2 regions of the Diaphorobacter sp. MNS-0 genome follow, and region 2 is predicted to be linked to the other one. Evidence: predicted binding sites of a transcription regulator. Region 2 holds the regulator's gene; the other holds the start of a gene.
What was found. Region 2 encodes sigma-54, which starts transcription at its own class of promoters, with help from an activator protein. Its sites were predicted from a motif close to TGGCANGNAANCTGCTTT; they were not measured.
Positions count from the first base shown of each region.

Region 1 (4,956 bases), 1.8 Mb from region 2:
TGTTCCTGCTGGGCATGACCATGCTGACCGACGGGCTCAAGCTGGCGGCCGGGCGCGCGCTGGAGCGCATCCTGGCCGCCTGGACGCGCACGCCGCTGCACGGGCTGGTGACCGGGGTGGCGCTCACGGCGCTGGTGCAATCGTCCACCGCCATGACGGTGGCGGCCATCGGTTTCGTCAACGCGGGGTTGCTGGGCTTCAGCTCCGCGCTGTGGGTGGTGTTCGGCTCCAATCTGGGTTCATCGGTCACCGGCTGGCTCGTCGCGTGGCTAGGCTTTGCGGTGAAGGCCGATGCCTTCGCCCTTCCGTTCATCGGCATCGGCATGGCGCTGCAAATCACCGGCAGCGGCACGCGGCGCGGGGCGCTGGGCCAGGCGGTGGCGGGGTTCGGCGTGCTGTTCCTGGGCATCGAACTGCTGCGCCAGGGCTTCACCGGGCTGGGTCCGCAGGCGCTGCCACCGCTGTCCAGCGACCTGCCGGGCCTGGCGCTGGCAGTGCTCATCGGCCTGGGCATGACGGTGGTGCTGCAGGCCTCGTCGGCCACGCTGGCGGTGGTGCTCACGGCCGTGGCGGGCGGCTCGCTGGCGGTGGAAGTGGGCGCGGGCGTGGTCATCGGCGCCAACGTGGGCACCACGCTCACGGGCATCCTGGCCGCCATCCACGCCACTTCCAACGCGCGGCGCCTGGCGGCGGCACACGTGCTGTTCAACGTGGTGACGGCCGCGGCGGCCCTGGCGCTGCTGTCGCCCCTGCTCGCGGCCATCCATCACCTGGGCGTATGGCTCACGGGTGAGGGAGACGCAGTGACGCAGCTCGTGATCTTCCACACCGCGTTCAACCTGCTGGGCGTGCTGCTCATGTGGCCGCTGTCGGGGCCGCTTGCGCGCTTTCTGCTGGCACGCTTTCGCTCGGCGGACGAAGACGTGGCCCGTGCGCAGTTCCTGGACCACAACGTGGCCGCCGTGCCCGCGCTGGCCCTGCAGGCGCTGCGCCGCGAGATGGCGCGCGTAGGCCACCTGGCACTGCAGCTGGCGTCGGATGCCACCCGCATGGCGCCCGTCGCCCTGCCCTGGCAACCGGCCGGCGCACAGGCCGCGAGCCAGCTCACGCGCCAGTTGCAGGCGCTGGAGCAGCTGCAGCAGCAGGTGGGCGCGTTTGTGAGCGACGTGAGCCGCCAGCCGCTATCGCGCGACGTGGCCGACCAGATGCCCGAGCTGCTGCGCATTGCGGGCTACTACGACACGCTGGCGCGTGTCATGCACCAGGTGGGCCAGCAGGCGCTGCGCGTCACGCACCCCGCAACGGTAGCGCCCACCACGCCCGAAGGCCACCCCCTGGCCGCGCTGCCCCTGGCCTTCACCGCGGCGCTGGATTTTTTTGCCGCCGCCGATCCCAAGGCCCACGACCTGGACCAGGTGAACACCGCACACACCGTGTTCGACGCGGCGTATGAAGCCGCCAAGGCCGCCGTGCTGCGCGCGGGTGCCCAGGGCTTGCTGGAAGTGACGGCCGTGCACGAGTGGACGGGCCTGCTGGGCGACCTGCGCCGCGCCGTGGAACAGGCCCACAAGGCAGCGCAGCATCTGGCAGCCCTGCCGCGTCTCAAACCCACCCCGCCCGCCAACGGCCCCACAGGCGGCACACCCGGCGCCGAGTGATCCGCGGGAGTAGATCAGGCAAAAGCGCCTAAAACGCCCTCGCATACTGCGCTGGCAGCTATATAAAGCATAGCAATCTGAGCACATCCGTACGGCTGCACCCCCAACGGGTGTTCCGTCATGGGCCGACGCACTGTTGCGTTATGGCACACGGCTGCGCCGCTGCGGCACAGCCGCGGCACGCCCCACCGCCCCTCCCCTCTGCAGCCGTTCTGGCACGGCGCTTGCACTGAGGCACTGCCGCCGCCGCATCGGTGGCATTCCTTCACAAGCATTCAGGAGACACCACATGAACATGGCCGAAATCGCCAGCCTTGGCATCGCCAACCCCTACAAGCAGCAGTACGGCAACTACATCGGCGGGCAGTGGGTGGCGCCCGTGGACGGGCAGTACTTCGAGAACATCTCGCCCATCAACGGCCAGAAGTTCACGGCCGTGCCGCGCTCCAACAGCAAGGACATCGACGCCGCACTGGACGCCGCGCACAAAGCCAAGGCCGCGTGGGGCCGCACCTCGACCACCGAGCGCGCCAACATCCTGAACCGCATCGCCGACCGCATGGAAGCCAACCTGCTGCAGATCGCCGTGGCCGAGACCATCGACAACGGCAAGCCGCTGCGCGAGACCATGGCAGCCGACATTCCGCTGGCCATCGACCACTTCCGCTACTTCGCCGGCGCCGTGCGCGCGCAGGAAGGCGGCATCAGCGAGATCGACGCCGACACCATCGCCTACCACTTCCATGAGCCACTGGGCGTGGTCGGGCAGATCATTCCGTGGAACTTCCCCATCCTGATGGCGGTGTGGAAGCTCGCCCCCGCGCTGGCTGCGGGCAACTGCGTGGTGCTGAAACCCGCGGAGCAGACGCCCGCCTCCATCCTGGTACTGATGGAGATCATTGGCGACCTGCTGCCGCCGGGCGTAGTCAACGTGGTCAACGGCTTTGGCCTGGAGGCTGGCAAGCCGCTGGCCTCCAGCAACCGCATCGCAAAAATAGCCTTCACGGGCGAGACCACCACGGGCCGGCTCATCATGCAGTACGCCAGCCAGAACATCATTCCCGTGACGCTGGAGCTGGGCGGCAAGAGCCCCAACATCTTCTTCGAGGACGTGATGTCCGCCGACGACGGCTTCTTCGACAAGGCGCTGGAAGGCTTTGCGATGTTCGCGCTGAACCAGGGCGAGGTCTGCACCTGCCCCAGCCGCGCGTTGATCCAGGAATCGATCTACGAGCGCTTCATGGAGCGCGCGCTCAAGCGCGTGGCCGCCATCCAGCAGGGCCACCCGCTGGACAAGAACACCATGATCGGCGCCCAGGCCTCGCAGGAGCAACTGGAAAAGATCCTTTCTTACCTGGACCTGGGCAAGCAGGAAGGCGCCCAGTGCCTCATCGGCGGCGCGCGCAACACCGCCCTGGGCGGCGACCTGGCCGGCGGCTACTACGTGCAGCCCACGGTGTTCAAGGGCCACAACAAGATGCGCATCTTCCAGGAAGAAATCTTCGGGCCCGTGGTCTCGGTGACCACATTCAAGACCGAAGAAGAGGCGCTGGAGATCGCCAACGACACGCTCTACGGCCTGGGCGCGGGCGTGTGGAGCCGTGATGGCGCGCGCGCCTTCCGCATGGGCAAGGGTATCCAGGCCGGGCGCGTGTGGACCAACTGCTACCACCACTACCCCGCGCACGCCGCGTTTGGCGGCTACAAGCAGTCGGGCATCGGCCGTGAGAACCACAAGATGATGCTGGACCACTACCAGCAGACCAAGAACCTGCTGGTGAGCTACACCCAGCAGCCGCTGGGCTTCTTCTAAGCCCATACAGCGCCCCCACTGGCCGTCCCAGCGGGGGCGGCTGGTGCACGGGGGCTCCCCTTGCGTTCATTTGCACAGAGAAGGAGGTTTATCCCATGCCAGCCAAGACAATGAAAGCCGCCGTGGTCCGCGAGTTCGGCAAGCCGCTGACGATCGAAGAGGTGCCCGTGCCCACCCCCGCCGCCGACCAGATCCTGGTGAAGATCGAGGCCTCGGGCGTGTGCCACACCGACCTGCACGCCGCCGAGGGCGACTGGCCCGTCAAGCCCAATCCGCCCTTCATCCCGGGGCATGAGGGCGTGGGCTTCGTCGCCGCCGTGGGCGCCAACGTCAAGCATGTGAAGGAAGGCGACCGCGTGGGCGTGCCCTGGCTGCACTCGGCCTGCGGCCGTTGCACGCACTGCCTGGGCGGTTGGGAGACGCTGTGCGAGTCGCAGAGCAACACGGGGTATTCGGTCAACGGCGGTTTTGCCGACTACGCGCTGGCCGACCCCAACTACGTGGGCCGCCTGCCGAAAGACCTGGGCTTCGTGGACATCGCCCCCGTGCTGTGCGCCGGCGTGACCGTGTACAAAGGCCTGAAGGTGACCGACACCAAGCCCGGCGACTGGGTGGCGATTTCCGGCATTGGCGGCCTGGGCCACATGGCCGTGCAGTACGCCCGCGCCATGGGGCTGAATGTGGCTGCGGTGGACGTGGACGACGACAAGCTCGCGCTGGCCCGCCAGCTGGGCGCCAGCGTGACGGTGAACGCGCGCGACACCGACCCGGCCGCCTTCCTGCAAAAGGAGATCGGCGGCGCGCACGGCGCGCTGGTCACGGCCGTGTCGCCCAAGGCCTTCGAGCAGGCGCTGGGCATGGTGCGGCGTGGCGGCACGGTGTCGCTCAACGGGTTGCCGCCGGGCAACTTCCCTCTGCCCATCTTCGACATGGTGCTGCGCGGCGTGACCGTGCGCGGCTCCATCGTCGGCACGCGTCTGGACCTGCAGGAGTCGCTGGACTTCGCCGCGCGCGGCCAGGTGAAGGCCACGGTGCGCACCGAGAAGCTGGAGAACATCAACGACGTGTTCGCGCGCATGCACAAGGGCCAGATCCAGGGCCGCGTGGTGCTGGACATGGCGGCCTGACGCCGCGGCACAGGTAACGCCATGACCACGCCAGCGCCGCCCGCCACCCGCGTGTCGGCCACGCCCGAGGCCACGGCGCTCATCAAGCGCCTGGTGGCCCAGCACGGGCCGCTGATGTTCCACCAGTCGGGTGGCTGCTGCGACGGCAGCGCGCCCATGTGCTTTGCACGCGGGGAGTTCCTGCTGGGCGGTGCCGACGTGCTGCTGGGCGAGATCGCCGGGCAGCCGTTCTACATGAGCCGCTCGCAGTTCGCGTACTGGGAGCACACGCACCTCCTCATCGATGCGGTGCCGGGCGGCGGGGGCATGTTCTCGCTCGAAGGGCCCACGGGCATGCGCTTTCTCACGCGCTCACGGC
Region 1 covers NZ_CP080761.1:2,159,008-2,163,963, forward strand. The annotation lists gene K2L43_RS10340 (Na/Pi cotransporter family protein) at 1-1,658, shown strand, start outside; gene adh (aldehyde dehydrogenase) at 1,948-3,471, shown strand; gene adhP (alcohol dehydrogenase AdhP) at 3,567-4,598, shown strand; gene K2L43_RS10355 (DUF779 domain-containing protein) at 4,620-4,956, shown strand, end outside.
Region 1: the regulator sigma-54 is predicted to act here: its motif matches at 1,872-1,889, upstream of adh (aldehyde dehydrogenase).

Region 2 (4,956 bases):
TAGTGCTTCTTCCAGTGCGCGGCCAACTGCGCGAAGAAGTCCACGCCGTCCTCGGTCTGCGCCGTCTCGCGGCCCATGCGCTCGACCGTGGACATGCGCTCACGCGCATTGCGCCCCGCCGTGCCGGCCGCGGCGATGCGCTCGCCATACGGCGGATTCAGCAGCATCACCCCGGGTTGTTCACTGGGCGGCATGCGCTGCAACGCGTCGCCGCCGCGCAGCTGCACCGCGTCGGCCACGCCGGCGCGCACGGCATTGCGCTGGGCAAAGTCCACCATGCGGTGCGACACGTCGCTGCCAAAAATCGGCACCGAAGCCGCGGTAACGGCGCTGGCCGCTTCATCCTTGATAGCAGACCAGACATGCGCCTGGTGCGGCAATAGCTTCTCGAAGGCAAAGCGCCGCTGCAGGCCCGGCGCGATGCGGCAGGCGATCTGCGCGGCCTCGATGACCACGGTGCCGCTGCCGCAGCAGGGGTCGTACAGCGGCAGCGGCTGCTCGCCATGCGGGTCCCAGCCGGTGGCGGCGATCATGGCGGCGGCCAGCGTTTCCTTGAGCGGCGCGTCGCCCTTGTCCTCGCGCCAGCCGCGTTTGAACAGCGGCTCGCCCGAGGTGTCGATGTAGATCTGGGCGCGGTCGCTGGTCAGGTGCAGGTGCACGCGCACGTCGGGCCACTGCGTCTGCACGTCGGGGCGCACGCCGGCCTTGGCGCGGAAGCGGTCGGCCACGGCATCCTTCACGCGCAGCGCGGCGAAGTTCAGGCTCTTGAGCGGGCTGTGCTGCGCCGTCACCTCCACCTTGAAGCTCTGGCGCGGGGTGAACCAGATCTCCCAGGCCACGTCGGCCGCGGCGGCATAGATGTCGTCCTCGTTGCGGTAGGGCCGCTCGGCCAGTTGCACCAGCACGCGTTGCGCCAGGCGGCTGTGCAGGTTCAGGCGCAGCGCGTCGCGCCAGGAGGCGCGCAGCAGCACGCCCGCGCGGCCCACGAGCAGGTCCTGCCCGGCCAGCCCCGTGAGGCTGTGCACCTCGTCGGCTAGGTAGCCCTCCACGCCAGCGGCGCAGGGCAAAAAGAGTTGAAGCTGGTTCATTGCGGCTGTGCTGCGCGCTGCAGCAATGGCTGGAGCACGGATTCAGGAATGGGTGCGGGCTTGCGGGCCGCACGGTCGATGAAGACGATGCCGGTCTTGCCGCGCGCGATCTCGCGCCCCTGGCTCTTCTCGGTCAACCGGAAGACGAGGTCGAAGCCGTAGCGGTTGAAGTCCTGCGGCGTCATCTCCACGCGCAGCGTCTCGCCGTGGAACGCCTCGGACTTGTACTGCGCCACGATGTCGCCCACCACGGTGGACAGGCCCGCCACGTCGGCCTCGGGGTAGCCCAGCGACTTGAAGAAACGCACGCGCGCCTCGGACACGAGGCTGAGCAACTGCGCGTTGTCCAGGTGCCCGCCCTGGTTGACATGGCTGATGTAGATCTGCAGCTCGGTACTGAAGCCGAAGTGCGGGGGAAGGTCGAAGACGACGCGTGCCATGGTTCAAAGTGCCTTGCGGAGGTTGGCCGGGGCGATCTTGAGCGCCTCACGGTATTTGGCCACGGTGCGGCGCGCACATTCAATGCCCTGCTCCTTGAGCATCTCGGCGATCTGGCTGTCCGACAGCGGCTTGTGCGGGTTCTCGGCCGCGATGAACTGCTTGATGAGCGCGCGCACGGCCGTGCTGGAGGCGTTGCCGCCGGTTTCGGTGCCCAGCCCCGAGCCGAAGAAATACTTGAGTTCGTAGGTGCCTTGCGGCGTGGCCATGTACTTGGCGGTGGTCACGCGGCTGATGGTGGACTCGTGCAGGCCCAGTTCATCGGCAATGTCGCGCAGCACCAGCGGGCGCATGGCCAGTTCGCCATGCACGAAGAAGTTCTTCTGCCGCTCCACGATGGCGCGCGACACGCGCAGGATGGTGTCAAAACGCTGCTGGATGTTCTTGATGAACCAGCGCGCCTCCTGCAGCCGTGCCTGCAGCGCCTGGTGGCCTTCGCCACGGCCGCCGCGCAACGCACCGGCGTAGATGTCGTGCACGCGCAGGCGCGGCATCACGTCCGGGTTGAGCTGCACGCTGAAGTTCTGCTGTCCGCCGCGGCCGGTTTTCTTGACGATCACGTCGGGCACGATGATGTTGCGGTCCACGTCGGCAAAGCGCCTGCCCGGGCGTGGCTCCAGCCGCGCGATCAAGGCCATCGCGGCGCGCGTGCGCTCTTCGCTGGTGCCGCAGGCCTGCGCCAGGCGGCGCACGTCGCGCTTGGCCAGCAGGTCCAGCGGCTGGCCGCAGATGGCCAGCGCGGCCTGGATCACGTCGGGGTCGCCCTCTTCGTCCTGGTCCATCGCACGCAACTGCAGCGTGAGGCATTCGGCCAGTCCGCGCGCGCCCACGCCCGCGGGCTCCAGGCTTTGCAGCAGGCGCAGCGCCACGGTGAAGCGGTGCACCAATTCATCGAGTTGCTCGGGGTCTTCGGTGCCCGCCAGGCTGGCGGCCAGGTCCTGCAGCGACTCGTCCAGGTAGCCGTCGTCGTTCAGCGATTCGATGAGGAAGCGCAGCGCGGCCATGTCCAGCTCGGACAGGCGCAGCGCCAGCGCCTGGCGGTGCAGGAAGGCCGTGAGCGACTCCTGGCTGCGGGCCAGCTCGGTGGCGTCCACCTCGTCGTCGCTCCCCGCGCCGGCACCGTTGCGCGCCGGGGCGTCGCCGCCCCACTCGCTGTCGTCGGGCGCCAGGTCTACCGAGCCGTCGCCTTCCCAGTCCGCGGGTTCGGCCGTCGTTTCGGCGGTGGAGGTTTCTGCATCATTTTGGCTTGTAGCGCTTTCCTGTCCTGCGCTGACAGCTCCTGAATAAATAGCATCCTCGGCTTCGCGGTCTTGCTCGCTCACCGGCGCATCAGCCTGGGCCAGGCCGAACTCCTCGCGCGGGGCCTCTTCCAGCGTGCGCTCCAGGAAGGGGTTCTCGTCGAGCATCTGCTCGACCTCCTGGGCCAGCTCCAGCGTGGACAGCTGCAGCAGGCGGATCGACTGCTGCAGCTGCGGCGTGAGCGCCAGGTGCTGCGAGACGCGCAGCGACAGGCCGGGCTTCATGGCCTGCAACCCGCTGTCTGGTCCTGCATCGTGCCGTGGTCGCCCATCACTCTCACATGCGGAAGTGCTCGCCCAGGTACACCCGGCGCACTTCCGCGTTGTCGACGATGTCCGACGGCGTGCCCTGTGCCAGCACCTGGCCGTCGCTGATGATGAAGGCGTGGTCGCAGATGCCCAGCGTCTCACGCACGTTGTGGTCGGTGATCAGCACGCCAATGCCGCGCGCCTTGAGAAAGCCAATGATGCGCTGGATCTCGATCACGGCGATCGGGTCGATGCCGGCGAAGGGTTCGTCCAGCAGGATGAAGCGCGGCTGCGTGGCCAGCGCGCGCGCGATCTCCACGCGCCGGCGCTCGCCGCCCGACAGCGCCAGTGCAGGCGACTTGCGCAGGTGGTCCACGCGCAGTTCCTGCAGCAGCGCGGTCAGGCGCCGCTCCACCTCGGCGCGCGGCAGGGAGCGGCCGGCCTCGTCGGTCTGCAGCTCCAGCACCGCGCGCACGTTGTCTTCGACATTGAGCTTGCGAAAGATCGAGGCTTCCTGCGGCAGGTACGACAGGCCCAGCCGCGAGCGCCGGTGGATGGGCATGTCCGTCACGTCCTGCCCGTCGATGCTGATGCGGCCGCCATCGCTGCGCACCAGGCCGACGATCATGTAGAACGACGTGGTCTTGCCGGCGCCGTTGGGGCCCAATAGGCCCACCACCTCGCCCTTTTGCACGACCACGGACACGTCCTTGACCACCTTGCGGCTGCCGTAGGACTTCTCCAGGTGCAGCGCCTCCAGGCGGCTGACGCCTTCGCTCATGCGCGCATCGTCCAAGCCCGCGCTCACTTCGCGCCGTCCAGGCTGGGGCTAGTACGCAGCGCGGGCGGCTCGGTGCGCACGGGCGGCGTGGCGCTGGTGCCCGATGCAGGCTCCTTGGGCGCGAGCACCGCCCGCACCCGGCCGCCCGGCGTGCCGGCAGTGGCGCCAGCGGGCGCGGTCTTCTGCCCGTCCACGGTGAACACGTCCGTGAGGTTGTTGTAGACGATGAGGGCGCCGGCCAGCTCGTCGGTCAGTGTGGCCTCGCGGTAGCGGCGCAGCTCGGCGCGGCGGATGAGCTTCACCACGTCGGCGCGGCCGTCGTATTCGATGACCTCGCCCTCGCCCTCGACGAACTCGTCGGGCGCGCCCGGCGCGGTGTCACGCTTTTGCCGGAAAAAGGCGCGCTTGCCCGGCTCGGCCGTCACCACACCGTACTGGAAGCCGTCGGCATCCTGGCGCACCTCCAGCTGCGCGCCGCGCAGCACGATGGTGCCCTTGGTCATGACGACACGGCCGGTGAAAACGCTGGTCTGCTTGAGCTCATCGTGGCGCAGGGCATCCGCCTCGATGTTCATGGGCTTGTTGCGGTCGGCTTTTTCGGCGTGCACCAGCGGCGATGCGGCCAGCGCCAGGGCCAGCGCTGCGGCGCGGGACAGGAGGAGGAAGGGCAATCGGGTTCTCATAGAGGGCACGAATCTTGCGGTCATTGTACTGACGCAAGCGCGCCGCCGCCGCAGTGGATCGCATCAACCCGTACAGGCCTGCCACCGGCTGCCATGCCGCCGCGCCAACCGGTGCGCAGGCATGAAAAAAGCGCGCCCGTAGGCGCGCTTGTCGCTGGTGGCGGCGGGGCGCTTCAGCCCTTGCGCGCTACGCCAACCAAGTGCTCCACCACCTGCAGAACGCTTTGCATGTTGCCCGCCATGGTGCCGTCGGTGTAGTAGCGGCCGGCCACTCCCATGGAGGGCACACCCTCGACCTGGTAGCCGTCCTGCAGCTGCGACGCCTTACGCACTTGGTTGGATACGGTGAAGGAGTTGTA
Region 2 covers NZ_CP080761.1:392,725-397,680, reverse strand. The annotation lists gene K2L43_RS01930 (class I SAM-dependent RNA methyltransferase) at 1-1,088, opposite strand, end outside; gene K2L43_RS01925 (thioesterase family protein) at 1,085-1,528, opposite strand; gene K2L43_RS01920 (RNA polymerase factor sigma-54) at 1,532-3,109, opposite strand; gene lptB (LPS export ABC transporter ATP-binding protein) at 3,162-3,914, opposite strand; gene lptA (lipopolysaccharide transport periplasmic protein LptA) at 3,938-4,597, opposite strand; gene K2L43_RS01905 (thiol:disulfide interchange protein DsbA/DsbL) at 4,771-4,956, opposite strand, start outside.